Regions from separate parts of the Fulvivirga sedimenti genome, predicted to be linked through region 3. Evidence: riboswitches for the same ligand, from Rfam matches in the RefSeq annotation. Region 3 holds a riboswitch; each other region holds the start of a gene.
The links. Region 3 has a riboswitch for S-adenosylmethionine ahead of LDX50_RS16220 (trans-sulfuration enzyme family protein). Riboswitches for the same ligand answer to the same signal wherever they lie in the genome.
Positions count from the first base shown of each region.

Region 1: it holds a riboswitch for S-adenosylmethionine, as region 3 does, so the genes downstream of both, LDX50_RS10250 (trans-sulfuration enzyme family protein) here and LDX50_RS16220 (trans-sulfuration enzyme family protein) in region 3, are expected to answer to the same signal.
Region 2: it holds a riboswitch for S-adenosylmethionine, as region 3 does, so the genes downstream of both, LDX50_RS29520 (O-acetylhomoserine aminocarboxypropyltransferase/cysteine synthase family protein) here and LDX50_RS16220 (trans-sulfuration enzyme family protein) in region 3, are expected to answer to the same signal.

Region 1 is NZ_JAIXNE010000002.1:869,918-879,929, reverse strand. Features, by position in the region: gene LDX50_RS10255 (glycoside hydrolase family 2 protein) at 1-1,568, shown strand, start outside; gene LDX50_RS10250 (trans-sulfuration enzyme family protein) at 1,574-2,764, opposite strand; SAM riboswitch class I at 2,916-3,022, opposite strand; gene LDX50_RS10245 (FdhF/YdeP family oxidoreductase) at 3,237-5,531, shown strand; gene argH (argininosuccinate lyase) at 5,520-6,806, opposite strand; gene LDX50_RS10235 (M20 family metallo-hydrolase) at 6,811-7,875, opposite strand; gene argB (acetylglutamate kinase) at 7,868-8,641, opposite strand; gene LDX50_RS10225 (N-acetylornithine carbamoyltransferase) at 8,638-9,576, opposite strand; gene LDX50_RS10220 (aspartate aminotransferase family protein) at 9,551-10,012, opposite strand, start outside.
Region 2 is NZ_JAIXNE010000008.1:99,332-109,343, reverse strand. Features, by position in the region: gene LDX50_RS29550 (arsenite methyltransferase) at 1-73, shown strand, start outside; gene LDX50_RS29545 (arsenate reductase/protein-tyrosine-phosphatase family protein) at 76-732, shown strand; gene LDX50_RS29540 (porin family protein) at 742-1,473, opposite strand; gene LDX50_RS29535 (hypothetical protein) at 1,661-2,308, opposite strand; gene LDX50_RS29530 (OmpW family protein) at 2,332-2,919, opposite strand; gene LDX50_RS29525 (DUF4136 domain-containing protein) at 2,923-3,549, opposite strand; SAM riboswitch class I at 3,851-3,967, shown strand; gene LDX50_RS29520 (O-acetylhomoserine aminocarboxypropyltransferase/cysteine synthase family protein) at 4,158-5,477, shown strand; gene LDX50_RS29515 (homoserine O-acetyltransferase family protein) at 5,470-6,498, shown strand; gene LDX50_RS29510 (prephenate dehydrogenase) at 6,502-7,347, opposite strand; gene LDX50_RS29505 (pyridoxal phosphate-dependent aminotransferase) at 7,344-8,510, opposite strand; gene nqrF (NADH:ubiquinone reductase (Na(+)-transporting) subunit F) at 8,703-10,004, shown strand.
Region 3 is NZ_JAIXNE010000003.1:869,870-879,881, reverse strand. Features, by position in the region: gene LDX50_RS16225 (glycoside hydrolase family 2 protein) at 1-1,520, shown strand, start outside; gene LDX50_RS16220 (trans-sulfuration enzyme family protein) at 1,526-2,716, opposite strand; SAM riboswitch class I at 2,868-2,974, opposite strand; gene LDX50_RS16215 (FdhF/YdeP family oxidoreductase) at 3,189-5,483, shown strand; gene argH (argininosuccinate lyase) at 5,472-6,758, opposite strand; gene LDX50_RS16205 (M20 family metallo-hydrolase) at 6,763-7,827, opposite strand; gene argB (acetylglutamate kinase) at 7,820-8,593, opposite strand; gene LDX50_RS16195 (N-acetylornithine carbamoyltransferase) at 8,590-9,528, opposite strand; gene LDX50_RS16190 (aspartate aminotransferase family protein) at 9,503-10,012, opposite strand, start outside.

The sequences.
Region 1 (10,012 bases), on a different contig from region 3:
TCCTGGTTCCTTTCCCTGTAGAATCAAGTCTCTCAGGTATCATGGAACAAGTGGGATCAGGCCGGGAGGTCTGGTACAGACGCAATTTCAACATACAGCCCTACTGGGAAGGTGAAAGAATCCTGCTGAATTTTGGTGCAGTTGACTGGCGGACAGAGGTGTGGATAAATGGGATCAAGATTGGTTCGCACGAAGGCGGTTATGATCCATTCTCGTTCGAGATAACGCCTTTCCTGAAAGAAGGGGAGCAGGAGGTTGTGGTAAAGGTTTGGGATCCTACCGATGAAGGCCCGCAACCACGCGGCAAGCAGGTGCGCAATCCCAGAGGTATCTGGTATACCCCCGTCACGGGTATCTGGCAGACTGTCTGGATTGAACCGGTTCCCGCTGCTTATGTCGATAATTTAAAGATTTACCCGGATATTGATCATGAGGTGATAAAGGTACAACCCTTCATTAAACATGTTCGCTATGGTGATGTATTCAAGGTGGAAATAATCGAAGATGGAAAGGTAGTTGGTGAAGCCATGGCGGCAACAGGGCAGGACGCTACTGTTTCTTTGCCGAATGCACATTTATGGACACCGGAAGATCCTTATCTCTACGACATGCGTATTTCAGTGATCTCTAATAGTAAGGTCATCGACCGAATCGACAGCTATGTGGCTATGCGGAAGATCAGCAGGAAGAAGGATGAACGGGGTATTTGGCGAATTCAGTTGAATAACAAGGATATCTTCCAGTTCGGAACACTTGATCAGGGGTGGTGGCCAGACGGATTATATACTGCTCCTTCCGATGAGGCGCTTAAGTATGATATTGAGCAAACGAAGAAGTACGGCTTTAATATGATACGAAAGCATGTAAAGGTTGAGCCGGCACGCTGGTATATGCATTGCGATCAAGTGGGTATGCTGGTTTGGCAGGACATGCCCAGCGGCGACAGAACACACAGCTGGCAGAACCGAAATTATTATGAGGGTACAGAGCTTTTCCGGACACCGGAATCGGAAAGGATTTTCCGGAATGAGTGGCGCGCAATCATGGATTATCTGCAGCCGTATCCCAGTATTGTGACCTGGGTGCCATTTAATGAGGGATGGGGCCAGTTTAAGACCGAATACATTGCCGCTTTTACGAAGGAATATGACCCGGACAGATTGGTGAATGCAGCCTCGGGAGGGAACCACTTCAGGGTCGGTGACATGCTTGATCTTCATAACTATCCGCAACCCGAAATGTATATGTACGATGCCGAACGCGCGACCGTCCTTGGCGAATATGGGGGAATAGGGCTTGTTATCGACGGGCATTTATGGAATGCCGACCGCAATTGGGGTTACATACAATATAAAACCTCTAAGGAAGCCACCGATAAATATGTGGAATATGCCGATATGCTTGCCAAAATGATTGAAATGGGATTTTCTGCAGCAATCTACACCCAGACAACCGATGTGGAGATGGAAGTGAACGGCCTGATGACCTATGACAGAAAAGTCAATAAGCTCAATGTCGAAAGAGTACGAAAAGCCAATCAGTCTGTGATTGAAGTTTTGTCTGAATAATCGGCTTAAGATTCCGATAGCTTCAGGGCATTTTCGATATCCCTGATAATATCTTCCGGATGTTCCAGTCCCACCGATATACGAACAAGCCCCGGTGTAATACCTACATTCGCACGTTCCTGATCACTCAGTTTAGAATGAGTAGTAGAGGCCGGATGCGTGGCTATCGTTCTGGTATCACCCAGATTCGCGGTGAGTGATAACATTTGAAGGTTATCCAGGAACTTTCTCCCACGTTCAACACCACCCTTCACTTCAAACGTGAACAGACCTCCGCCATGAAGCATCTGTTTTTTGGCCAGTTCATATTGCGGGTGGGAAGGGAGAAAAGGATATTTAACAAAATTGATTTCAGGATGCTTTTCAAGCTGGCCTGCGATGGCAAGCGCACTCTGGCAATGCCTGTCCATTCGAACAGCCAGGGTTTCCAGGCTTTTTGAAAGAACCCACGCGTTAAACGGCGACATGGCAGGGCCGGTATGCCGACAAAAAAACCGGATCTTTTGAATCAGTTCCTTGTCGCCAATGATTGCGCCGCCAACTGTTCGACCCTGCCCGTCTATGAATTTTGTGGTTGAATGACAAATGAGATGTGCACCATATTTCAGGGGTTGTTGCAGATAGGGCGTTGCAAAGCAATTGTCCACAATCAGGATCAGGTTATGTTTTTTTGCCAGGTTCCCCAGCCATTCCAGGTCTACAAGGTCAAGACCCGGATTGGATGGTGTTTCAACAAAGATCAGTTTCGTTTTTTCATTGATCAGTGATTCCCACGATTCCGGATCATGGATATCGGCATAGGAGTGTGAAATACCCCATTTTGGAAATATCTGTGTCAAAACCTGATGGGTACTGCCAAACAGGGATCGGGATGCAAGCACATGATCGCCCTGCTGTAGCAGGCCAGCCATACTGCTGTACATGGCCGCCATACCTGAGGCAGTGGCTATTCCGTCGTCTCCGCCTTCAAGCAGACATAATTTTTCAACGAGTTCATTGCTGTTCGGATTGGAAAAGCGTGAATATATGTTACCGCTAATTTCATCTGCAAACATCGCCCGTGCATTTTCAGCATCGTCAAAGACGAAACTTGAAGTCATGAAAATTGGAGTGGAATGCTCCTTGTGCGAAGCGTTGTCAGACTGCGTCCTGATCGCGTTGGTTTCGAAATGTTCTGATTCTGAATGTGATTTCATAAAGCAGGTGAACGGAAGCTGAACCTGGACGGCTCTTTCCCTTTCATTTTTTTAGTAATAAAAGTTTGAATGTACAATCCCTCCCGAACAGACCCGTGGGCTGATAGTGCGGATGGCGAAAAAATTTAACTGAATGTTTCAAGGTAATTAAAATTTATAGCTGTCCGTACCTTACGAACCAGGATTTAGCACCGTTCCACACCCGGGAGGTTGCTAGCGTTTCATTGAGCCTGATCTCTCCGCGCTTCTTTATAAATCAATCACCATTTCTTGGAATTGACGCTACAATCATAAATTCAATTTTTTAACATTCAAAGAATTCAAATAAAAAATGTTAGTAGCATGGTCTGATCGCGTAATAGATATACCGTGCAGAAATGAATGCATTGGCGGTTTGAAGGCGTCTTTCATTGATTTTAGGGTTAAATGTGCAGGGTGGTTGAAATGTAAAATTCTCTGTATTTTTAGCCATATGACGAAGAAGGTTTTTGTTCAGCCGCCGGTGAATTACACCGGGTTGAGAGTTTCAGATCCGGCAGCCGTATCAGGGGGAATCAGGGCGGTGAAGTCTTCTATGCACCATGTATTTAGCCAGGTGGGTGTTATGGAAGGAATTCGTACAATGGCTAAATTAAATCAGTTCGACGGATTTGATTGTCCGGGCTGTGCATGGCCTGATCCGGATGGTGACAGGGCCATTGTAGAGTTCTGTGAGAATGGAGCAAAAGCAGTGGCAGAGGAAGCTACCACTGCCAAAGCCGATCCACAATTTTTTAAAAAATATTCAGTGAGTGCGCTTTCTGCATGGTCGGATTATGAACTCGGAAAAAGCGGAAGGATCACTGAGCCGATGAAATTATCCCCTGGAAGTGATCACTATGAACCGATTTCCTGGCAAACAGCTTTCACGGAAATTGGAGAACATCTTAAAACTCTTCCATCTCCTGACCAGGCCATTTTCTATACCTCAGGGCGAACGAGCAATGAGGCGGCATTCATGTATCAGTTATTCGTACGTCAGTTTGGAACAAATAATCTTCCGGATTGCTCAAATATGTGTCATGAGTCCAGTGGGGCCGCACTTTCGGAAACCGTGGGGATCGGTAAAGGTTCTGTTACGCTCGAAGATTTTTATCGTACAGACCTGATTATTATCATCGGGCAAAATCCCGGAACGAATCACCCCAGGATGCTTACGGCCCTGGAAAAGGCAAAGGCTAATGGCGCAAAGATCATTGCGATAAACCCGTTAAGGGAGACCGGTTTATTAAAATTTAAGCATCCCCAGCATGTTGGTGATATGCTTGGGTCCGGAACAGAGATCACAGATTTATATCTTCAGATACGTGTAAATGCAGATGTAGCCTTATTGAAGGCACTCATGAAACTCTTACTGGAGAAAGAACGCGACCAGCCCGGTCAGATTCTGGATCGTGATTTTATTGAACAAAAGACTACAGGCTATTCCGATTTCCTGTCAGACCTCGAATCATATTCACTTCATGAGCTTATTGCGCAAACAAGTATCGGTGAGGACCTGGTAAGGAAGGCTGCAGATTTGATTGCTTCCAGTGAGAGAATTATTGCTTGTTGGGCGATGGGTCTTACTCAGCATAAGAATGCGGTAGATAATATCCGGGAAGTGGTCAATTTACTGCTGATGAAAGGCAGTATTGGAAAACCGGGTGCGGGAACCTGTCCTGTTCGCGGCCACAGTAATGTTCAGGGCGACCGGACCGTTGGCATCTGGGAATACCTGAAACCATCACTTCGCGAAAAATTGAAAGAGAATTTTAATTTCCAGCCACCTGAAGAGACAGGATTTGATACTATTGGCAGCATTGAGGCAATGCATCAGGGTAAAGTGAAATTTTTCATGGCCATGGGTGGTAATTTCCTCAGTGCATCACCGGATACTGAACTCACCGGTAAGGCTCTGATGAATTGTGATGTTACGGTGCATGTATCGACCAAACTAAACCGGAGTCACCTGTCCCATGGGCAAACTTCCTATATCTTGCCCTGCCTGGGAAGAACCGAAGCGGATATACAGAATGGCAGGCAACAATTCGTGTCGGTGGAAAACTCTACCGGAGTTGTTCATCAATCCCGCGGAAATAAGCGGCCTGTTTCGAATCATTTGAAGAGTGAGCCGGCCATTGTAGCCGGACTGGCCCTGGCAGCGCTGGGCGAACGTTCACAGGTCGACTGGCAAGCCTGGTCTGCTGATTATGACCTCATCAGGAATGCCATTGAAAAAACCATACCCGGGTTTGCCAGCTATAATGAACGTGTACGAAAGCCGGGCGGGTTTTACCTGCCCAATGGTGCCCGGGAAGGTGAATTCCATACCAGGGACAGCAAGGCGCATTTTACCGCCAATCAATTGCCGGCGCATCAAATGTCTGAAAATGAATTTATCATGATGACCATTCGGAGCCATGATCAGTTTAACACCACAATTTACGGATTGAATGACAGGTACCGCGGGATACACAATGAACGACGTATCGTACTTATAAACGAACAGGACATGCTCAAGCAGGGGTTTCGTTCCGGAGATAAAGTGGATATTATTAGTGAGTATGACCACATTGAAAGAAAAGCAGAGGGGTTTATCATCATTCCATATGACATCCCGGCAACCTGCATAGCTACCTATTTTCCGGAAGCAAATTCGGTGGTTCCCTACAATCATTTTGCCCACACGAGCAGAACTCCGATTTCAAAATCTGTTATTGTCCGCCTTATTCCTTCAGCTGCTTAGGGCCGAGTTCATCTTTTCCCGGATCTCCTTAAGGCAAAGATTTCCAATACTGCCTTCATGGGTATGGCTTAGATTTGAAATAGGCTTATAGGTTCCGTCGCCCACCTGCTTGCCCACAGTTTTGTAGGCATCACGAAATGTTGCCCCTTTCATAACCTCTTCATTTACATTTTCTACCGTATACATGTAGCGGTAACGTTCATCATTCGCGGCATTTTTGTTGATGATAACATGCTGAAGCATATATTCGGCCATATCAAGACAGGCTTTAAGCGAGTCTATGGATGGGAAGATGCTCTCTTTCAAAAGCTGATACTCCCGGTGATACCCGCTTGGCAGGTTGTTGGTGAGCATGGTTATTTCCGTGGGAGCTGCCTGAATGCGGTTACAACGTCCCCGTATAAGTTCCCAAACATCCGGGTTCTTCTTATGAGGCATGATGCTCGACCCGGTTGTAAGCTCGTCGGGAAATGAGAGGAAGCCGAAATTCTGACTGTTATACAGGCATACATCCATGGCCATACGTGCTATTGTGGATGCAACAGAGGCCATTGCCATTGCTACACTTCGCTCGAGTTTCCCGCGGCCCATTTGTGCCGCGACCACGTTATATTTCATTGTGGAGAATCCCAATTCACGTGTGGTCATGGAACGGTCGATAGGAAATGAACTCCCGTATCCGGCCGCTGATCCTAATGGATTCTGATCTGCGATGTGCTGAGCCGCTCGCAGGAAATAGATATCATCAATCAATGTTTCTGCATACGAACTGAACCATAATCCGAATGATGATGGCATAGCTACCTGCATATGCGTGTAACCGGGTATAATAATTTCTTTATGTTGATCGGCAAGCAACATAAGCCGGTCGAAGAGGTTCTTCACCAGCTCTGTGATATCCCTGAGTTCATCCTTAAAAAACAGATGGAGATCTACAAGAACCTGGTCATTCCTGGACCTGGCCGTATGGATCCGTTTTCCTGCATCTCCCAGTAATTCCGTTAGTAAGTATTCAATTTTACTATGAACATCTTCAAAATCATCCTCGATCAGAAAGTCACCAGACTGAATCAGTCCCTGAATTTGGTCCAGTGCCTGTTCAATTTCTGCTATCTCATCGTTTGAAATAAGGCCTTGTTTTGCGAGCATGCGCGCATGTGCCCGCGAGCCCTCGACATCATAGGTGGCCAGTTTAAGATCGTATATCCGATCATCTCCAACGGTAAACTGCTCTATCTTTTTTTCAATGCTGTAACCTTTATCCCAAAGCTTCATACTGTTATTTTAAAGTGTCTGTCAACATATCTAATAATCTGCGGTAATCGTTCAATCCCTGCTTCAGCTGTTCTGTAAAAATGAATTCATCAGCGGAATGTGATCGGGAAGAATCACCCGGGCCCATCTTGATGGTAGGAAAGCTCATTAATGCCTGATCCGAGAGAGTAGGGGAGCCAAACAGTTTGAAATTACACTTCCGTGCGGCGTTCACAAGCGGGTGATCCAGGGGAATAGATGAAGGGCGCAATCGCACCGACCTGGGCGTGACTTCCGCCTTCACGTTTGCCTGAATGATATCAAGTGTTTCCTCCAGCGTGTAAGCGTCGGTGGTACGTACATCCACGGTAAACCGGCAGCTGTCGGGCACAACATTGTGCTGGCTGCCTGCCTGGATCATGGTAACGTTCATATGCAGTGGACCAAGCATATCCGATACTTTGTCAAACGTGAAACCTTTAAACCATTCGATATCCGGAATGGCATGGTATATGGCATTTTCGCCTTCATTTCTTGCTGCATGCCCCGATATACCGCTACTCACACAATCAAGTACAAGAAGTCCTTTTTCAGCCACTGCCACTTCTCCTGAAGTTGGTTCACCTACTATTCCGAAATCAATTTTCGGCAGATGCTGAAGAAGCATCTCAATGCCATTGGGTCCTGAGATTTCCTCTTCAGCACTCGCGGCCAGAATGATATTGAATGGCAGGTCCTCAGCATCATAGTAATGGCAAAATGTAAAAATAAGACATACCAGCGCTCCTCCGGCATCATTACTGCCGAGACCGAATAACTTTCCATCCGCAAGAATTGGCTTAAAGGGATCATTCGTATAGCCTGAATTGGGCCGGACGGTGTCATGATGCGAATTAAGAAGCAGAGTGGGTTTCGCAGGTGAGAAGTGCTTATTTGCGGCAAAAATATTATTACGTACGGTGTTATAGGGAACATGCCGGTTATCAAAAAATGCCTTCAGGCATCTGAGTGTACCCGCTTCTTCCTTCGAGTACGAAGGAATCCGGATCAGATCACTCAGTAGTACGATGGCTGATTCAAGATCATTCATGCCTGATCAATTTTGTTCCGGTGGAATTATTCAATGCATGCCGGATTGTGACATCCACATCCTTATCAAACGCCTTGAATGCATTATCCAGTTTAGGAATCATCCCCTCGAAAATTTTACCTGCTGACTTCAATGACAAATACTCATTTTTGTCCAATTGTAATATAACTGATTTGTCGTTTTCAGCATCCCGTAACACACCCGGTTTTTCAAAGCACAGGTGTAAATGAACATTGAATTTTTCACTGAGGGCAATCGCTATGCCGGCAGCAAGGCTGTCGGCGTTCGTATTCAACAGGGATCCATGCATATCGTGCGTCAAGGCGCAAAAAACGGGTGTGATACCATTCTCAAGCAATCGGGATAATTGCCCGGTATTTACATCTTCTGTAACAAAATCGCCTACGAACCCATAATCCACCTGCGCATTTTCGCGTTTCCTGGCCTTAATCAGATTTAAATCTGCACCGGTTAATCCGAGCGCATTCACTTGAAGTGACTGTAATTGGGCCACAATGTTTTTGTTGATGAGTCCTGCGTAAACCATGGTAACGATCTCAAGGGTGGCGGCATCGGTTATTCGGCGCCCCTCGATCATTCTGGGTTCGACTCCCATCGTTCTGGAGAGTTCACTTGCTTTTTTCCCTCCACCATGGATCAACACCCGGGCCCCTTTTTCCTTACTGAAACTGTGCAGGAATTTCTGCAGTGAGACGGGATCATCGATGATATTTCCGCCAATTTTAATTACGGTAACATCGTTCATAGCTGATCAAGTATTGATTCCAGAACAGCTTGCGCAGCCCAGGTTCTGTTTCCAGCCTGCTGATAGATTATAGATTGATTATCCAGTACATCGTCTGATACCACCACGTTCCGGCGAACAGGCAGACAATGCATGAAGCGGGCATGATTGGTGACCTTCATTTTACTGCCATCGATAGTCCAGTCTTCCTGTACCGGAAGTATCTCTCCGTAATGATGATAGCTCGACCAGTTTTTCCCATAAATAATGTCGGCGTTCTCAAAGGCTTCCAGCTGATCATGAACAACAGGTACTCCCTGGATGAATTCATCAGCCAGTTCATATCCTTTAGGGCAGGCAAGTATGATCTCAGCATCAATTACCTTTACCCATTCAAGAAATGAATTTGAAACTGCCTGTGGCAGCGCCCGGGGATGCGGAGCCCACGACAGTACAACCTTGGGTTTTTGGATTCCAAGTTCGTTAATGGTTATCATGTCCGCCAGAGATTGAAGGGGGTGACGGATCGCAGACTCGAGGCTGATCACCGGAACTGTGGCATATTTCAGAACGGCCGATAATACCGCTTCGTCATAATCAGCCGAGCGGTCTTTGAGTCCGGGAAATGTACGTATACCTATGACATCCACATATTCACTGATCACACGGATTGCATCCTTGATATGTTCCTGGGCATCTCCTTTCATGACGGTGCCATCATTCATCTCCAGTTTCCAGCCCTCACTGTTCATATTCATAACCATTACCTGCATTCCAAGATTCATGGCTGCCTTCTGCGTGCTTAATCGTGTTCTGAGGCTCGGGTTCAGAAAAAGCAATCCCAGCACTTTTCGTTCTCCGACATTGGATGTGAAGGGATTTGCCTTTAATTCCAGTCCGCGCTTAATTAATGCTGCGGGATCTTTTACGTCACTCAGACGGGTGAATTGATTCATGCTTTTTATATTCATTGAGCACCGACTGCAATGCGGTGATTAATTTATCCAGTTCCTTTTTCCCTGCTGTAAGCGGCGGTAATAAACGGATGGTGTTGGGATTCACTGATGTTCCCGTGAGAATATGATGTTCACGGAATAGCTTTTCCCGCAGGGGACGGATTGCAAAGTCCATTTCCAAACCTATCATCAATCCTTTGCCGCGTACGGCCTTTACACCGGGTAAATTCAGCAGGGCGTCTATCCAGCGATTACCTTCATCACCGGCACGTTGAATGAGTTTTTCCGATTCAAGGACTTCAAGGACTGCCAGACCTGCTGCGCAGGCAAGATGATTTCCTCCGAAGGTCGTTCCCGACATCCCGTGCCAGGATTCAATTGAGGGGCTTATGAGTACACCTCCAATCGGAAATCCATTACCCATTCCTTTAGCTAC
Region 2 (10,012 bases), on a different contig from region 3:
AACAGGCATTTTCAGCATCTCTGTATTTGCCAGAAAGCCGGAAGAATGTGTCAAGGGTTCCGGATGCTGCTAATCATGGAAAGAACCCTTGCATTTTATCCTGATCTTGACTCCTACTGGAAGAAGGTGCAGATGAATATTTCAGGGATTCCCGATGAACGCAAAGGACATCTGGATGAATTGGTTCGATATATTCAAAATTCAGACCATAAGGATTGCCACCTGGTATTCATCTGTACCCACAACAGCCGACGAAGCCATTTAAGTCAGCTCTTCGCACAGTTAGCAGCATATGATTCCGGATTGAATTATATACATACGTATTCCGGCGGTACCGAGGCCACAGCCCTGAATCCCAGGGTTGTGCAAGCGCTCGAACGTGCAGGTTTTCGAATAAAACCCTCGGGAGGAACTGCATCAAACCCGGTCTACGCTATACACTACAATGATCTGGACGAACCCATTAGCGTATTTTCCAAAACATATGATGACCCGTCCAATCCACCCGATGATTTTGCCGCCGTGATGACCTGTTCGGATGCGGAAGAGAATTGCCCCTATATCCCTGGCACGAGTGCCCGGATTTCTGTTAAATATGAGGATCCTAAAGTAGCTGATGGAACTCCATACGAGACTGAACGGTACGATGAACGAACATTTCAGATTGCCTGTGAGATGTATTACGTGATGGATAGGGTGGTCACCTTAACTGACCAAAATCAGTTAAGATAAACTACACCTTTATTCAATAATTTCTATTACCTGTTTCTTCAGGAAGGGGAATGAAATGATAAATTGTGTAACATTATTCTTGAGCTGCGAGCCTTGCGCATCGTAAACAGTTACAAATCCCGGTGCAAATCGCAGCCTGATATCAATTCCCCCCAAATGCTTATTCTGGGCAAAATTATATCCAACCTCTACAGGAAACGAGAAATCATACCATTCAGTAATGTCTTTAATGGGATCATTCAACTCAATCTCCCTTCCGCTGTCAAGGGTAACGTAGGTAAGTGCCTCAGCGCCTGTACGGAAACTTATTTGCGGACCAGCAGCAAAATACCAATGCTCACTCGCCTTGTATCTGATCAATACCGGAATATCAAGATATTTCAATCTGACACTTGATTCCGCAGACGTCACCTCATCGGCAATGTCTTCCGGAATATCTACAAAAGGTTCAATGCGCCGCTCTCCCCTGCCCGACAAAGGCTTAAACTCGGGAGCAAGTGTCCATCTGTCATTCAGGCGAATATGTGTCCCCAATCCGAAATTGGCCATAACCTGGGTTTTGCCAACAAGATTTGTCATTCCTACGAAATTCAATCCTCCATCAATACTGAAATGGAAATTTTCAGTGGCAGCCTTGTCCCCAAAAACAAGAACCAGTAATGCCGCCTGTGATTGAGCTTTGAATGAAATTCCGGAAAGCAATATTAATATTGCGACGGCCAGGGATTTTAAATTTTTCATAGACCTTAATTTAGTCAATTCGTTGTGCCATCAACAAGTTACAATGATAAATTCTGTATTCCGCAAAATCCAGAAACAGATTTTCATGGTTTTTCATATAAATTTCTGCACCTGAATTTAGTCATCAAACAAAAAAAGCAGGGCACTGATACCCTGCTTCCTTTTGTCAATTTTACTCGTCCTTAGATTATTTCAAAACACCGTCGCGGTCCATTTTATCCGCAATCGCCAACGAGAGACTTCTCGCCCCTGTTTCCGGGTTAGACGGATCATAGGTTTCTGTTTGGGCTGACCAAACCAAAGTTTCCGATGAAGCATCATACAGGTTTGTTTCCACCACATACGTTTTATCCGTCGTGTAATAGCCCGGATCATAATGTGTGGCATACATGGTAGAATAATATCCGCCAAATGATCCATAATAACCGTATCTCGATACCGGCGCATACATGGTAGATCCGGGAACATAACGTGATTCTGTACGCTCATCAAGCAATGCTACGGTTAATACACCATCGTATCCATCCTTTCTTATCTGGTTGAGAATCTCTTCTTTAGATGGCTGCTTCTGCATGAAATTCGGTGTAAAGACGTTAATACTCGCCATGGCGTTAATACCTTCTTTTTGCAATGCAGCTACAAGCTGATCCTCTACATTTCGGCGCGCCACGATGTTAGAAGTTAGTCCGACAACCATTACTTTGCTGTAGGAATTGCCCGATGTTTCGGGATTAGTCCAGCTACCCATAACCTTTGTCGTGGTTCCGCAATTTTGCAGATAGAACCCAGCTGCGATAAAGGTTAATGCCAGAAGTAATTTTGAAACTGTTTTCATAGTAGTGAGTATATTATTCTTATTTAATTTCTAAATACAAACCCAAGTCCGAGTGCAAGGTAATTTTGACCATTCAGATCCTTGGTATTGAAGCCCTGTACATAGCGTGTATTTACCTTCATCGCGAAGCGGTAATTCACGTCGAACATAAGGCCGACTTCAGGTCTGAAACTGAAGTGCCACGCATTATCCTGTATTGCGAATATGCCGAAATCTGTTTCCCTCCTGTTATGAATGACACCAATTCCCAATCCGGCATATGGAATCAGGGTGCCACCGTTATCCAGGAAATATGTTCCGGTAATGTGTGCAGGGTAACTGTTGAGATAGCGGTACTGGTATCCTGAAATCGTTGCGGTTCCATCCGTTGATTCGAAAAATCCGATATCCTCGTAGAATACCTGCCAGCCGATTCCGCCACCGAGAGCAAAGTTGTCTGTCATGAAAAATTGATAATCATATGACACGCCCCTCGCGCTTACCGGGCTGATGTAATCTTTCAGATCACCCATGGGAATGGCAACATTGTACATTATCGTGGACATATTTTGCGCACTTGCACCAAAGGAAACCACGAAACTCAGCAAAGCTATAATTAAAATCTTTTTCATCTCTTACTTATCTAAATAGGTTGACTGAGAATATGCCTGATCGACGGTAACATTGATACGCTGTACAATGCTCGCGTCACTACCCTGGAGAAGTCCGTTTATCACGCCTGTCCAAACTACCGGAATTTCTTCCCCTACCACATTGGCAGGATCTACCATCTGCAAAAATATGGTTCCTGTTGAATAGCCGGAAACATAACCCGGATACCAGGGATAGCCCCATCCATATCCCGGTCCCCATCCCGGATAATACCAGCACCAGTAGCATGGATTATAATAGTAATAGAAGTCGTTTGACATGGCCGATGCCAGGAAAACAATATCCGGATCATTGTCTTCATCCACTTCTGTAAATCCATAGGCGGTCATGTTTTGACGTATACGATCAAGAATCGCATCACTGAAAACCTCATCAATGAATTCTGGTGGATTGTTTCCAGGGTCCTTATCTGTAATTTCAATCACTCCATCCGGTAGCGAATAAGTAAGACTATTGGTAAAATCAAACTCCTCGTCGAAATCTGTATACACCACATCCAGCTGATCAACGAATTCCGGTCCTCCCGGAAAACACCCTGCAAATGACATGAGCATTGCCAGCATCATCACCATTCCGAATTGCTTTTTCATTTTTATTCCCATTTATTTAATATAAATCTTGCGCTTTTGACGTATCAAATATAACGCATTTTGAAATTGTACAGTGTACATTATTGATAATTACCGTTTAAGATTATAATTCCGATATTATATTTCAAATATGTCGCTTTATCTGGCTATGAAGGAAGTAATGGAGAGTAATTTACCGTAACGGGTTCCTTTTGATCCCTCCGGGATACAAAATTTTTCTGCGTATAAAATTTGGAAACCTTCAAATCCGTTCTTACGTTTATCCCTTCATTCGAATCCTCCTATTGTCAGGAACGATCGATTTATAAAGAAGCGTGGAGAGACAGGCTCTGTGAAGCGCTAGCAACCGGACGAAATTTGTCAAGGTGCTAAATCCTGATCCCAATTGCTGCTCAGGTGATCAGCGGGAGAATATAAATTGGTATCTATGATTTCTACACATTTCAATTTTCGCTCTAATCAATCCAGCAAACGGATAGTTATGCCATTGCATGCCATTCCATTCCTGGCTGGCTGTTGTTGTCGCTAATATTTTTTCCATTGCGGTAAACGATCGATGGACCCTTCCAGATCCATTAAATTTCTTATAACCAAAAAACACAAAAGTCATGTCTGAATTAAAATTTGAAACATTACAGCTCCATGCGGGCCAGGAAATAGATGCAACTACCGGATCCCGGGCAGTACCGATCTATCAAACCACTTCCTATGCCTTCAAAAATGCCGAGCACGGCGCCAACCTTTTTGCGTTAAAAGAGTTCGGCAACATTTACACACGAATCATGAATCCCACTACCGATGTCTTTGAAAAGCGCATCGCAGCACTCGAAGGCGGGGTGGCTGCACTGGCAGTAGGATCCGGACAGGCAGCGCAATTTATCGCGCTGAATAATTTTCTGACCGTCGGAGACAACCTGGTTTCCACGTCATTCCTTTACGGGGGTACCTACAACCAGTTCAAAGTGGCGTTCAAACGCCTGGGAATCGAAGCACGGTTCGCCGAAAGTGACAAAGCAGAGGATTTCGAAAAACTTATCGATGAAAACACCAAAGCCCTCTACCTGGAAACAATTGGTAATCCCGGGTTTAATATTCCGGATTTTGATGCCGTTGCTGCCGTAGCCAAAAAATATGATATTCCATTGGTGGTTGACAATACCTTTGGTGCTGCCGGCTACCTATTCCGCCCTATCGAGCATGGCGCAGCCGTAGTTACTGCCTCCGCAACCAAATGGATCGGTGGTCATGGGACATCCATTGGGGGTGTGATCATCGACAGTGGAAATTATAACTGGGGCAATGGAAAATTCCCTCAATTCAGTGAGCCGTCTGAAGGTTATCATGGCCTGAATTTCTGGGACACATTTGGATTTAACAACCCACTGGGACTTCCCAACATTGCCTTTGCAATTCGTGCCCGCGTTGAAGGACTCCGCGATTTCGGACCGGCTATCAGTCCGTTCAACTCCTTCCTTCTCCTGCAGGGACTCGAAACGTTATCTTTACGAGTGCAGCGAACCGTAGACAATGCCCTGGAACTGGCCAAATGGCTTGAACAGCATCCGCAGGTGGAGACCGTTAACTATCCGGGGCTCGAAAGTTCTTCCTATCATCATTTAGCCAAAAAATATCTTCGAAACGGATTTGGGGGTGTCCTTTCATTCATTCTTAAAGGTGAGAAAGAAGATGCGGAAACGTTCATCGACAACCTTAAACTCGTAAGTCACCTGGCCAATGTAGGTGATGCGAAGACGCTCATTATTCAGCCATCCGCTACCACCCATCAGCAGCTGAATGACGAAGAACAACTGGCTTCCGGGGTATTGCCAAGCTTGCTGCGGATTTCGGTTGGAATTGAACACATTGATGATATTAAAGCAGATCTCGAACATGCATTCAGCAAAATCAGCAAGAGCGTCAATGTCTGATACTTTAGCCAAGCAACTTCATCTCCCCCGGCCGTACAGGCTGGAGGGAGGTGATTTATTACCCGAAGTGACCATTGCGTATCACACCTTCGGAACACTAGCGCCATCCGGCGACAATGTGATCTGGGTTTTTCACGCACTTACTGCAAACAGCAACCCGGTGGAATGGTGGCCCGGACTCGTTGGTGAGGGATTCCTCTTTGATCCGGCTACTCACTTCATCGTCTGCGCGAATATTCTTGGATCCTGCTATGGCACAACCGGACCCGCATCTGTTAACCCTGCAACGGGCGAAAGGTACGGGATGGATTTTCCCGAAATAACAATCGGTGATATAGTAGGGCTGCACCAGGAATTAAAGCACCACCTTGGGATTGAAAAAATTCGCTGCGGTATCGGCGGTTCGATGGGCGGACAGCAGCTGCTGGAATGGGCTATTCGAGAACCTCAGCTCTTCGATCTGATCATCCCCATTGCAACCAATGCACAACATTCGGCGTGGGGTATTGCCTTCAACACCGCACAGCGGATGGCACTCGAAGCAGATCCTACATTGAACAGTAAAAATCCGGATGCAGGTCATAAAGGCCTGGAGGCGGCACGGGCCATAGGCATGCTTTCCTACCGGAATCAGGAGACCTATAACAAAACTCAAACAGATCAGGACGATCGGGTTGGCGGATTTTCAGCGGACAGCTATCAGCGCTACCAAGGCGTGAAACTTTCACGGCGGTTCAATCCACACGCATATTATTCACTTAGTAAAACCATGGATTCCCATAACGTGGGAAGAAATAGAAACTCTGTCGAACTTGCGCTCCGACAGATCGAATCGAATGTGCTGGCTATTTCAATCAGCTCCGACCTTCTGTTCCCGCCGCAAGAGCAGGAATTGATTGCAAGGAGTTGTCGTCATGGAAAATATGCAACAATTGATTCACTCTACGGGCATGACGGATTTCTCATTGAAACCGAAAAGCTCACCGGTATAATCCAATCATTCCTGGAGCTCACCGTATGAATCCTATTTTTTAAGAATCCGGCGAATCTGATTTGCCCTGAGAAGTAATTCCTGCAGTCCTTCGCGATCACCCTCATTCAGAAGTTTTCTGAACTGTACGAGGTGATCAATATATTCGTCGAGCGCGTTCGTCACATTTTGTGCATTCTGCATAAAGATGGGTGTCCACATATCCGGTGAACTCATGGCAAGACGAACGGTAGACTGGAAGCCACTGCCGGCCATATTGAAAATACTCTTTTCATCCTTCTCAATTTCCAATACAGTATGCCCGAGCATGAAGGAGGAAATATGGGAGAGATGGGAAACGTAGGCAATGTGGCGGTCGTGTTCAGCTGCATCCATAAATACCGTTTTCATACCAAGTGCGCGGAACATGCTGGCAGCGACGTCCATGGCATGAGCTCCGGTTCGTTCCCTGTCGCAAATGATATTGACTTTATCCTTGAAAAGACCTTCATGGGCTGCTGACGGACCCGTATTTTCAGTTCCTGCGATGGGATGTGCGGCTACATATTGTTTGCGCCTCGGGTGTGTTTTTATATGCTCACAGATCGCGGCTTTTGTAGAACCCATATCAATTACCACCTGTTCATCATTCAGCTGGTCCAGCAACACGGGCAAAACAGTTTGTATAGCCTGAACCGGAATCGCCAGGAGAATCACATCGGTAAGTTCCGCGATATGATCCAGATCCGTTACTTCATCAATAAAGCCATAGGCCCGGGCGCTGTCGGCATGACGCTCATTCGCGTCTACACCATACACCCTATCCGTCCAGCCCTTTGCCTTGAGATCCATCACCATCGAACCGCCGATCAATCCGCAACCAATAACACCAATTTTCATTTCGTTTCCATATTTTGAATACGCCGAAGTGCCTCCTCCAGAATGTCTTCGGAAGAACACAGTGAAATACGAATGTAGCGATTTCCTGCGGTGCCAAAAATAAATCCCGGGGTAATAAAGACCATCGCCTTTTCAAGTATCTCATCAGTCCAGACCGTTACATCCTTCACACTGTCGGGGACTTTTCCCCATACAAACATCCCCTGCTGATCAGCCTGAAACGAACATCCCAGCGTTTGCATGATTAACTGCGCTACCTTTCGGCGGCTGGCGTACACACCCCTCAACTTTTCATACCAGTCGGCATTCATCTGCAACATTTTGGCTGCGGCTTTCTGTACCGGGAGAAACATCCCCGAATCCATATTGCTCTTCACACGAAGGACCATTCGTATGTAATCAAACTCACCTGAAAGCCACCCGATACGCCATCCTGCCATGTTGTGTGACTTGCTCAATGAATTTAGTTCGAGACAAACCTCACGGGCACCTTCAATCTGAAAAATACTGAATTGGGTTCCCTCATGAAGCTGTCCATAGGGATTATCATTCACAATGAGAAAATGATGTTTGCGGGCTAATGCAATCAATTTTTCAAAATCCTTTCGCGACCCCTTCGCACCGGTAGGCATGTTGGGGTAATTCACCCACATCAGTTTGATCTCATCGAGCGGTAGCTTTTCAAGGTATGCAATGTCGATGTTCCATGCATTACTTTCATCAAGCAGATATTGTACCGGCTCCGCCTCGGCCAGACGGGTTACAGAGGTATAAGTAGGATATCCAGGATTCGGAACAAGAACCTTGTCTCCGGGATTGACGAAAGCCATTGTAATGTGCATGATCCCTTCCTTTGATCCGATTAGTGGAAGAATTTCGGTATTCGGATCAAAGTGTTGCCCGTAATGTTTCTTCATGTAACCGGCAATCGCATCCCGTAATTCCGGAACTCCGATGTAACTCTGGTATCCGTGAGATGATGGCATTTTAGCTGCCCCGGCAAGTGTTTCTATTGCAATGGGATCCGGACTGAGGTCGGGACTTCCGATCCCAAGGTTGATAATATCCCGCCCCTGCTGACGCAATGCGCTGATCTCCTTCAGTTTACCTGAAAAATAATATTCACTTACCTTCTGTATGCGTGTTGCTTCCTGGATTATCATCAACGATCGTTTAAAAGTCGAAAATAATCATTCCCGGCGAAACTGCTGGCGACAAAGTTTGTTAAATGAATAAAATGGATGAACACTGTCGGAATACACCAAATTTTATAGTGTTCTTTATAGTTTTAAACAATTGATAAATATATTTGTAGTCCTTTTACAAGAGGGATTTTTAAGACTAAAAATATTTCAATGAGTACCATTGTATTAACCTCGATCGTAGCGTTCACGCTGATCATCCTTTTACTGGTGTTCGTATTGCTGTTTGCTCAGTCGAAACTGGTCCAGTCAGGTCCGGTGAAGATTTATATCAACGGTGATGAGGCGAACCCCATTGTGACTTCAGCTGGCAGCACGCTGCTATCGACGCTTTCATCAGAGAAAATATTTCTTCCTTCCGCCTGTGGTGGAGGGGGAACCTGCGCGATGTGTAAATGTGTGGTTGAAGAGGGCGGTGGCGAGGTCTTACCTACGGAAGTGGGTCACCTGAGCCGATCTGAGCAAAAAGAGCACGTTAGGCTTTCATGCCAGGTAAAAGTAAAGCAGGATATGCATATCCGCATTCCGGAAGAAATCTTTGGAATTAAGAAATGGGATTGTGAAGTAGTTTCCAACTACAACGTTTCCACCTTTATCAAGGAATTCGTTATGAAGCTCCCGGAAGGTGAACACCTTGAGTTTGAGGCTGGTGGATATATCCAGATTGACGTACCGCCGATTGAGGTAAAGTTCTCTGAAATGGACATCATGCCAAAGCCGGAACTCGGTCACCCGGATGATGTATTTCAGTCGGACTGGGATAAATTCGGATTGTGGGATCTTGTTATGAAGAATGACGAGCAGATCTTCCGTGCCTACTCCATGGCCAACCACCCTGCAGAAGGAAACATCGTAATGCTGAATATTCGTATCGCTACTCCACCATGGGATCGCGATGCCGGCAAGTGGATGGATGTAAATCCTGGTATTTGTTCTTCCTATGTATTCTCGAGAAAGCCGGGTGATAAAGTAACTATTTCCGGACCTTACGGAGAATTTGCGATTAACCCTACGCAGCGTGAGATGATCTACATCGGTGGTGGTGCCGGAATGGCCCCGCTTCGTGCACAGATTTTCCACCTGTTCCATACAGAAAAGACTGATCGTAAGGTTTCCTACTGGTACGGTGGACGTTCTAAAAAGGAATTGTTCTATGTGAATCATTTCCGCAACATCGAAAAAGACTTCCCGAACTTCAAGTTCTATATCGCACTTTCAGAACCGCTGGAAGAGGATAAATGGAAGGTGAAGCAGGATCTCAATGGCGAAGGAGACGGATACATCGGATTCATCCACCAGTGTCTGTTCGACAACTACCTGAAAGACCATCCGGATCCGGAAGAAGTTGAATATTATTTGTGCGGACCTCCATTGATGAACGCCGCTGTATTAAAAATGCTGGATGATATGGGAATACCACCCGAGAACATCCGCTTCGATGACTTCGGAGGATAAGAAAAAAG
Region 3 (10,012 bases):
AAGTGGGATCAGGCCGGGAGGTCTGGTACAGACGCAATTTCAACATACAGCCCTACTGGGAAGGTGAAAGAATCCTGCTGAATTTTGGTGCAGTTGACTGGCGGACAGAGGTGTGGATAAATGGGATCAAGATTGGTTCGCACGAAGGCGGTTATGATCCATTCTCGTTCGAGATAACGCCTTTCCTGAAAGAAGGGGAGCAGGAGGTTGTGGTAAAGGTTTGGGATCCTACCGATGAAGGCCCGCAACCACGCGGCAAGCAGGTGCGCAATCCCAGAGGTATCTGGTATACCCCCGTCACGGGTATCTGGCAGACTGTCTGGATTGAACCGGTTCCCGCTGCTTATGTCGATAATTTAAAGATTTACCCGGATATTGATCATGAGGTGATAAAGGTACAACCCTTCATTAAACATGTTCGCTATGGTGATGTATTCAAGGTGGAAATAATCGAAGATGGAAAGGTAGTTGGTGAAGCCATGGCGGCAACAGGGCAGGACGCTACTGTTTCTTTGCCGAATGCACATTTATGGACACCGGAAGATCCTTATCTCTACGACATGCGTATTTCAGTGATCTCTAATAGTAAGGTCATCGACCGAATCGACAGCTATGTGGCTATGCGGAAGATCAGCAGGAAGAAGGATGAACGGGGTATTTGGCGAATTCAGTTGAATAACAAGGATATCTTCCAGTTCGGAACACTTGATCAGGGGTGGTGGCCAGACGGATTATATACTGCTCCTTCCGATGAGGCGCTTAAGTATGATATTGAGCAAACGAAGAAGTACGGCTTTAATATGATACGAAAGCATGTAAAGGTTGAGCCGGCACGCTGGTATATGCATTGCGATCAAGTGGGTATGCTGGTTTGGCAGGACATGCCCAGCGGCGACAGAACACACAGCTGGCAGAACCGAAATTATTATGAGGGTACAGAGCTTTTCCGGACACCGGAATCGGAAAGGATTTTCCGGAATGAGTGGCGCGCAATCATGGATTATCTGCAGCCGTATCCCAGTATTGTGACCTGGGTGCCATTTAATGAGGGATGGGGCCAGTTTAAGACCGAATACATTGCCGCTTTTACGAAGGAATATGACCCGGACAGATTGGTGAATGCAGCCTCGGGAGGGAACCACTTCAGGGTCGGTGACATGCTTGATCTTCATAACTATCCGCAACCCGAAATGTATATGTACGATGCCGAACGCGCGACCGTCCTTGGCGAATATGGGGGAATAGGGCTTGTTATCGACGGGCATTTATGGAATGCCGACCGCAATTGGGGTTACATACAATATAAAACCTCTAAGGAAGCCACCGATAAATATGTGGAATATGCCGATATGCTTGCCAAAATGATTGAAATGGGATTTTCTGCAGCAATCTACACCCAGACAACCGATGTGGAGATGGAAGTGAACGGCCTGATGACCTATGACAGAAAAGTCAATAAGCTCAATGTCGAAAGAGTACGAAAAGCCAATCAGTCTGTGATTGAAGTTTTGTCTGAATAATCGGCTTAAGATTCCGATAGCTTCAGGGCATTTTCGATATCCCTGATAATATCTTCCGGATGTTCCAGTCCCACCGATATACGAACAAGCCCCGGTGTAATACCTACATTCGCACGTTCCTGATCACTCAGTTTAGAATGAGTAGTAGAGGCCGGATGCGTGGCTATCGTTCTGGTATCACCCAGATTCGCGGTGAGTGATAACATTTGAAGGTTATCCAGGAACTTTCTCCCACGTTCAACACCACCCTTCACTTCAAACGTGAACAGACCTCCGCCATGAAGCATCTGTTTTTTGGCCAGTTCATATTGCGGGTGGGAAGGGAGAAAAGGATATTTAACAAAATTGATTTCAGGATGCTTTTCAAGCTGGCCTGCGATGGCAAGCGCACTCTGGCAATGCCTGTCCATTCGAACAGCCAGGGTTTCCAGGCTTTTTGAAAGAACCCACGCGTTAAACGGCGACATGGCAGGGCCGGTATGCCGACAAAAAAACCGGATCTTTTGAATCAGTTCCTTGTCGCCAATGATTGCGCCGCCAACTGTTCGACCCTGCCCGTCTATGAATTTTGTGGTTGAATGACAAATGAGATGTGCACCATATTTCAGGGGTTGTTGCAGATAGGGCGTTGCAAAGCAATTGTCCACAATCAGGATCAGGTTATGTTTTTTTGCCAGGTTCCCCAGCCATTCCAGGTCTACAAGGTCAAGACCCGGATTGGATGGTGTTTCAACAAAGATCAGTTTCGTTTTTTCATTGATCAGTGATTCCCACGATTCCGGATCATGGATATCGGCATAGGAGTGTGAAATACCCCATTTTGGAAATATCTGTGTCAAAACCTGATGGGTACTGCCAAACAGGGATCGGGATGCAAGCACATGATCGCCCTGCTGTAGCAGGCCAGCCATACTGCTGTACATGGCCGCCATACCTGAGGCAGTGGCTATTCCGTCGTCTCCGCCTTCAAGCAGACATAATTTTTCAACGAGTTCATTGCTGTTCGGATTGGAAAAGCGTGAATATATGTTACCGCTAATTTCATCTGCAAACATCGCCCGTGCATTTTCAGCATCGTCAAAGACGAAACTTGAAGTCATGAAAATTGGAGTGGAATGCTCCTTGTGCGAAGCGTTGTCAGACTGCGTCCTGATCGCGTTGGTTTCGAAATGTTCTGATTCTGAATGTGATTTCATAAAGCAGGTGAACGGAAGCTGAACCTGGACGGCTCTTTCCCTTTCATTTTTTTAGTAATAAAAGTTTGAATGTACAATCCCTCCCGAACAGACCCGTGGGCTGATAGTGCGGATGGCGAAAAAATTTAACTGAATGTTTCAAGGTAATTAAAATTTATAGCTGTCCGTACCTTACGAACCAGGATTTAGCACCGTTCCACACCCGGGAGGTTGCTAGCGTTTCATTGAGCCTGATCTCTCCGCGCTTCTTTATAAATCAATCACCATTTCTTGGAATTGACGCTACAATCATAAATTCAATTTTTTAACATTCAAAGAATTCAAATAAAAAATGTTAGTAGCATGGTCTGATCGCGTAATAGATATACCGTGCAGAAATGAATGCATTGGCGGTTTGAAGGCGTCTTTCATTGATTTTAGGGTTAAATGTGCAGGGTGGTTGAAATGTAAAATTCTCTGTATTTTTAGCCATATGACGAAGAAGGTTTTTGTTCAGCCGCCGGTGAATTACACCGGGTTGAGAGTTTCAGATCCGGCAGCCGTATCAGGGGGAATCAGGGCGGTGAAGTCTTCTATGCACCATGTATTTAGCCAGGTGGGTGTTATGGAAGGAATTCGTACAATGGCTAAATTAAATCAGTTCGACGGATTTGATTGTCCGGGCTGTGCATGGCCTGATCCGGATGGTGACAGGGCCATTGTAGAGTTCTGTGAGAATGGAGCAAAAGCAGTGGCAGAGGAAGCTACCACTGCCAAAGCCGATCCACAATTTTTTAAAAAATATTCAGTGAGTGCGCTTTCTGCATGGTCGGATTATGAACTCGGAAAAAGCGGAAGGATCACTGAGCCGATGAAATTATCCCCTGGAAGTGATCACTATGAACCGATTTCCTGGCAAACAGCTTTCACGGAAATTGGAGAACATCTTAAAACTCTTCCATCTCCTGACCAGGCCATTTTCTATACCTCAGGGCGAACGAGCAATGAGGCGGCATTCATGTATCAGTTATTCGTACGTCAGTTTGGAACAAATAATCTTCCGGATTGCTCAAATATGTGTCATGAGTCCAGTGGGGCCGCACTTTCGGAAACCGTGGGGATCGGTAAAGGTTCTGTTACGCTCGAAGATTTTTATCGTACAGACCTGATTATTATCATCGGGCAAAATCCCGGAACGAATCACCCCAGGATGCTTACGGCCCTGGAAAAGGCAAAGGCTAATGGCGCAAAGATCATTGCGATAAACCCGTTAAGGGAGACCGGTTTATTAAAATTTAAGCATCCCCAGCATGTTGGTGATATGCTTGGGTCCGGAACAGAGATCACAGATTTATATCTTCAGATACGTGTAAATGCAGATGTAGCCTTATTGAAGGCACTCATGAAACTCTTACTGGAGAAAGAACGCGACCAGCCCGGTCAGATTCTGGATCGTGATTTTATTGAACAAAAGACTACAGGCTATTCCGATTTCCTGTCAGACCTCGAATCATATTCACTTCATGAGCTTATTGCGCAAACAAGTATCGGTGAGGACCTGGTAAGGAAGGCTGCAGATTTGATTGCTTCCAGTGAGAGAATTATTGCTTGTTGGGCGATGGGTCTTACTCAGCATAAGAATGCGGTAGATAATATCCGGGAAGTGGTCAATTTACTGCTGATGAAAGGCAGTATTGGAAAACCGGGTGCGGGAACCTGTCCTGTTCGCGGCCACAGTAATGTTCAGGGCGACCGGACCGTTGGCATCTGGGAATACCTGAAACCATCACTTCGCGAAAAATTGAAAGAGAATTTTAATTTCCAGCCACCTGAAGAGACAGGATTTGATACTATTGGCAGCATTGAGGCAATGCATCAGGGTAAAGTGAAATTTTTCATGGCCATGGGTGGTAATTTCCTCAGTGCATCACCGGATACTGAACTCACCGGTAAGGCTCTGATGAATTGTGATGTTACGGTGCATGTATCGACCAAACTAAACCGGAGTCACCTGTCCCATGGGCAAACTTCCTATATCTTGCCCTGCCTGGGAAGAACCGAAGCGGATATACAGAATGGCAGGCAACAATTCGTGTCGGTGGAAAACTCTACCGGAGTTGTTCATCAATCCCGCGGAAATAAGCGGCCTGTTTCGAATCATTTGAAGAGTGAGCCGGCCATTGTAGCCGGACTGGCCCTGGCAGCGCTGGGCGAACGTTCACAGGTCGACTGGCAAGCCTGGTCTGCTGATTATGACCTCATCAGGAATGCCATTGAAAAAACCATACCCGGGTTTGCCAGCTATAATGAACGTGTACGAAAGCCGGGCGGGTTTTACCTGCCCAATGGTGCCCGGGAAGGTGAATTCCATACCAGGGACAGCAAGGCGCATTTTACCGCCAATCAATTGCCGGCGCATCAAATGTCTGAAAATGAATTTATCATGATGACCATTCGGAGCCATGATCAGTTTAACACCACAATTTACGGATTGAATGACAGGTACCGCGGGATACACAATGAACGACGTATCGTACTTATAAACGAACAGGACATGCTCAAGCAGGGGTTTCGTTCCGGAGATAAAGTGGATATTATTAGTGAGTATGACCACATTGAAAGAAAAGCAGAGGGGTTTATCATCATTCCATATGACATCCCGGCAACCTGCATAGCTACCTATTTTCCGGAAGCAAATTCGGTGGTTCCCTACAATCATTTTGCCCACACGAGCAGAACTCCGATTTCAAAATCTGTTATTGTCCGCCTTATTCCTTCAGCTGCTTAGGGCCGAGTTCATCTTTTCCCGGATCTCCTTAAGGCAAAGATTTCCAATACTGCCTTCATGGGTATGGCTTAGATTTGAAATAGGCTTATAGGTTCCGTCGCCCACCTGCTTGCCCACAGTTTTGTAGGCATCACGAAATGTTGCCCCTTTCATAACCTCTTCATTTACATTTTCTACCGTATACATGTAGCGGTAACGTTCATCATTCGCGGCATTTTTGTTGATGATAACATGCTGAAGCATATATTCGGCCATATCAAGACAGGCTTTAAGCGAGTCTATGGATGGGAAGATGCTCTCTTTCAAAAGCTGATACTCCCGGTGATACCCGCTTGGCAGGTTGTTGGTGAGCATGGTTATTTCCGTGGGAGCTGCCTGAATGCGGTTACAACGTCCCCGTATAAGTTCCCAAACATCCGGGTTCTTCTTATGAGGCATGATGCTCGACCCGGTTGTAAGCTCGTCGGGAAATGAGAGGAAGCCGAAATTCTGACTGTTATACAGGCATACATCCATGGCCATACGTGCTATTGTGGATGCAACAGAGGCCATTGCCATTGCTACACTTCGCTCGAGTTTCCCGCGGCCCATTTGTGCCGCGACCACGTTATATTTCATTGTGGAGAATCCCAATTCACGTGTGGTCATGGAACGGTCGATAGGAAATGAACTCCCGTATCCGGCCGCTGATCCTAATGGATTCTGATCTGCGATGTGCTGAGCCGCTCGCAGGAAATAGATATCATCAATCAATGTTTCTGCATACGAACTGAACCATAATCCGAATGATGATGGCATAGCTACCTGCATATGCGTGTAACCGGGTATAATAATTTCTTTATGTTGATCGGCAAGCAACATAAGCCGGTCGAAGAGGTTCTTCACCAGCTCTGTGATATCCCTGAGTTCATCCTTAAAAAACAGATGGAGATCTACAAGAACCTGGTCATTCCTGGACCTGGCCGTATGGATCCGTTTTCCTGCATCTCCCAGTAATTCCGTTAGTAAGTATTCAATTTTACTATGAACATCTTCAAAATCATCCTCGATCAGAAAGTCACCAGACTGAATCAGTCCCTGAATTTGGTCCAGTGCCTGTTCAATTTCTGCTATCTCATCGTTTGAAATAAGGCCTTGTTTTGCGAGCATGCGCGCATGTGCCCGCGAGCCCTCGACATCATAGGTGGCCAGTTTAAGATCGTATATCCGATCATCTCCAACGGTAAACTGCTCTATCTTTTTTTCAATGCTGTAACCTTTATCCCAAAGCTTCATACTGTTATTTTAAAGTGTCTGTCAACATATCTAATAATCTGCGGTAATCGTTCAATCCCTGCTTCAGCTGTTCTGTAAAAATGAATTCATCAGCGGAATGTGATCGGGAAGAATCACCCGGGCCCATCTTGATGGTAGGAAAGCTCATTAATGCCTGATCCGAGAGAGTAGGGGAGCCAAACAGTTTGAAATTACACTTCCGTGCGGCGTTCACAAGCGGGTGATCCAGGGGAATAGATGAAGGGCGCAATCGCACCGACCTGGGCGTGACTTCCGCCTTCACGTTTGCCTGAATGATATCAAGTGTTTCCTCCAGCGTGTAAGCGTCGGTGGTACGTACATCCACGGTAAACCGGCAGCTGTCGGGCACAACATTGTGCTGGCTGCCTGCCTGGATCATGGTAACGTTCATATGCAGTGGACCAAGCATATCCGATACTTTGTCAAACGTGAAACCTTTAAACCATTCGATATCCGGAATGGCATGGTATATGGCATTTTCGCCTTCATTTCTTGCTGCATGCCCCGATATACCGCTACTCACACAATCAAGTACAAGAAGTCCTTTTTCAGCCACTGCCACTTCTCCTGAAGTTGGTTCACCTACTATTCCGAAATCAATTTTCGGCAGATGCTGAAGAAGCATCTCAATGCCATTGGGTCCTGAGATTTCCTCTTCAGCACTCGCGGCCAGAATGATATTGAATGGCAGGTCCTCAGCATCATAGTAATGGCAAAATGTAAAAATAAGACATACCAGCGCTCCTCCGGCATCATTACTGCCGAGACCGAATAACTTTCCATCCGCAAGAATTGGCTTAAAGGGATCATTCGTATAGCCTGAATTGGGCCGGACGGTGTCATGATGCGAATTAAGAAGCAGAGTGGGTTTCGCAGGTGAGAAGTGCTTATTTGCGGCAAAAATATTATTACGTACGGTGTTATAGGGAACATGCCGGTTATCAAAAAATGCCTTCAGGCATCTGAGTGTACCCGCTTCTTCCTTCGAGTACGAAGGAATCCGGATCAGATCACTCAGTAGTACGATGGCTGATTCAAGATCATTCATGCCTGATCAATTTTGTTCCGGTGGAATTATTCAATGCATGCCGGATTGTGACATCCACATCCTTATCAAACGCCTTGAATGCATTATCCAGTTTAGGAATCATCCCCTCGAAAATTTTACCTGCTGACTTCAATGACAAATACTCATTTTTGTCCAATTGTAATATAACTGATTTGTCGTTTTCAGCATCCCGTAACACACCCGGTTTTTCAAAGCACAGGTGTAAATGAACATTGAATTTTTCACTGAGGGCAATCGCTATGCCGGCAGCAAGGCTGTCGGCGTTCGTATTCAACAGGGATCCATGCATATCGTGCGTCAAGGCGCAAAAAACGGGTGTGATACCATTCTCAAGCAATCGGGATAATTGCCCGGTATTTACATCTTCTGTAACAAAATCGCCTACGAACCCATAATCCACCTGCGCATTTTCGCGTTTCCTGGCCTTAATCAGATTTAAATCTGCACCGGTTAATCCGAGCGCATTCACTTGAAGTGACTGTAATTGGGCCACAATGTTTTTGTTGATGAGTCCTGCGTAAACCATGGTAACGATCTCAAGGGTGGCGGCATCGGTTATTCGGCGCCCCTCGATCATTCTGGGTTCGACTCCCATCGTTCTGGAGAGTTCACTTGCTTTTTTCCCTCCACCATGGATCAACACCCGGGCCCCTTTTTCCTTACTGAAACTGTGCAGGAATTTCTGCAGTGAGACGGGATCATCGATGATATTTCCGCCAATTTTAATTACGGTAACATCGTTCATAGCTGATCAAGTATTGATTCCAGAACAGCTTGCGCAGCCCAGGTTCTGTTTCCAGCCTGCTGATAGATTATAGATTGATTATCCAGTACATCGTCTGATACCACCACGTTCCGGCGAACAGGCAGACAATGCATGAAGCGGGCATGATTGGTGACCTTCATTTTACTGCCATCGATAGTCCAGTCTTCCTGTACCGGAAGTATCTCTCCGTAATGATGATAGCTCGACCAGTTTTTCCCATAAATAATGTCGGCGTTCTCAAAGGCTTCCAGCTGATCATGAACAACAGGTACTCCCTGGATGAATTCATCAGCCAGTTCATATCCTTTAGGGCAGGCAAGTATGATCTCAGCATCAATTACCTTTACCCATTCAAGAAATGAATTTGAAACTGCCTGTGGCAGCGCCCGGGGATGCGGAGCCCACGACAGTACAACCTTGGGTTTTTGGATTCCAAGTTCGTTAATGGTTATCATGTCCGCCAGAGATTGAAGGGGGTGACGGATCGCAGACTCGAGGCTGATCACCGGAACTGTGGCATATTTCAGAACGGCCGATAATACCGCTTCGTCATAATCAGCCGAGCGGTCTTTGAGTCCGGGAAATGTACGTATACCTATGACATCCACATATTCACTGATCACACGGATTGCATCCTTGATATGTTCCTGGGCATCTCCTTTCATGACGGTGCCATCATTCATCTCCAGTTTCCAGCCCTCACTGTTCATATTCATAACCATTACCTGCATTCCAAGATTCATGGCTGCCTTCTGCGTGCTTAATCGTGTTCTGAGGCTCGGGTTCAGAAAAAGCAATCCCAGCACTTTTCGTTCTCCGACATTGGATGTGAAGGGATTTGCCTTTAATTCCAGTCCGCGCTTAATTAATGCTGCGGGATCTTTTACGTCACTCAGACGGGTGAATTGATTCATGCTTTTTATATTCATTGAGCACCGACTGCAATGCGGTGATTAATTTATCCAGTTCCTTTTTCCCTGCTGTAAGCGGCGGTAATAAACGGATGGTGTTGGGATTCACTGATGTTCCCGTGAGAATATGATGTTCACGGAATAGCTTTTCCCGCAGGGGACGGATTGCAAAGTCCATTTCCAAACCTATCATCAATCCTTTGCCGCGTACGGCCTTTACACCGGGTAAATTCAGCAGGGCGTCTATCCAGCGATTACCTTCATCACCGGCACGTTGAATGAGTTTTTCCGATTCAAGGACTTCAAGGACTGCCAGACCTGCTGCGCAGGCAAGATGATTTCCTCCGAAGGTCGTTCCCGACATCCCGTGCCAGGATTCAATTGAGGGGCTTATGAGTACACCTCCAATCGGAAATCCATTACCCATTCCTTTAGCTACTGTAATAATATCAGGCCGGATGTCGGCATACTGATGTGCAAAGAATTT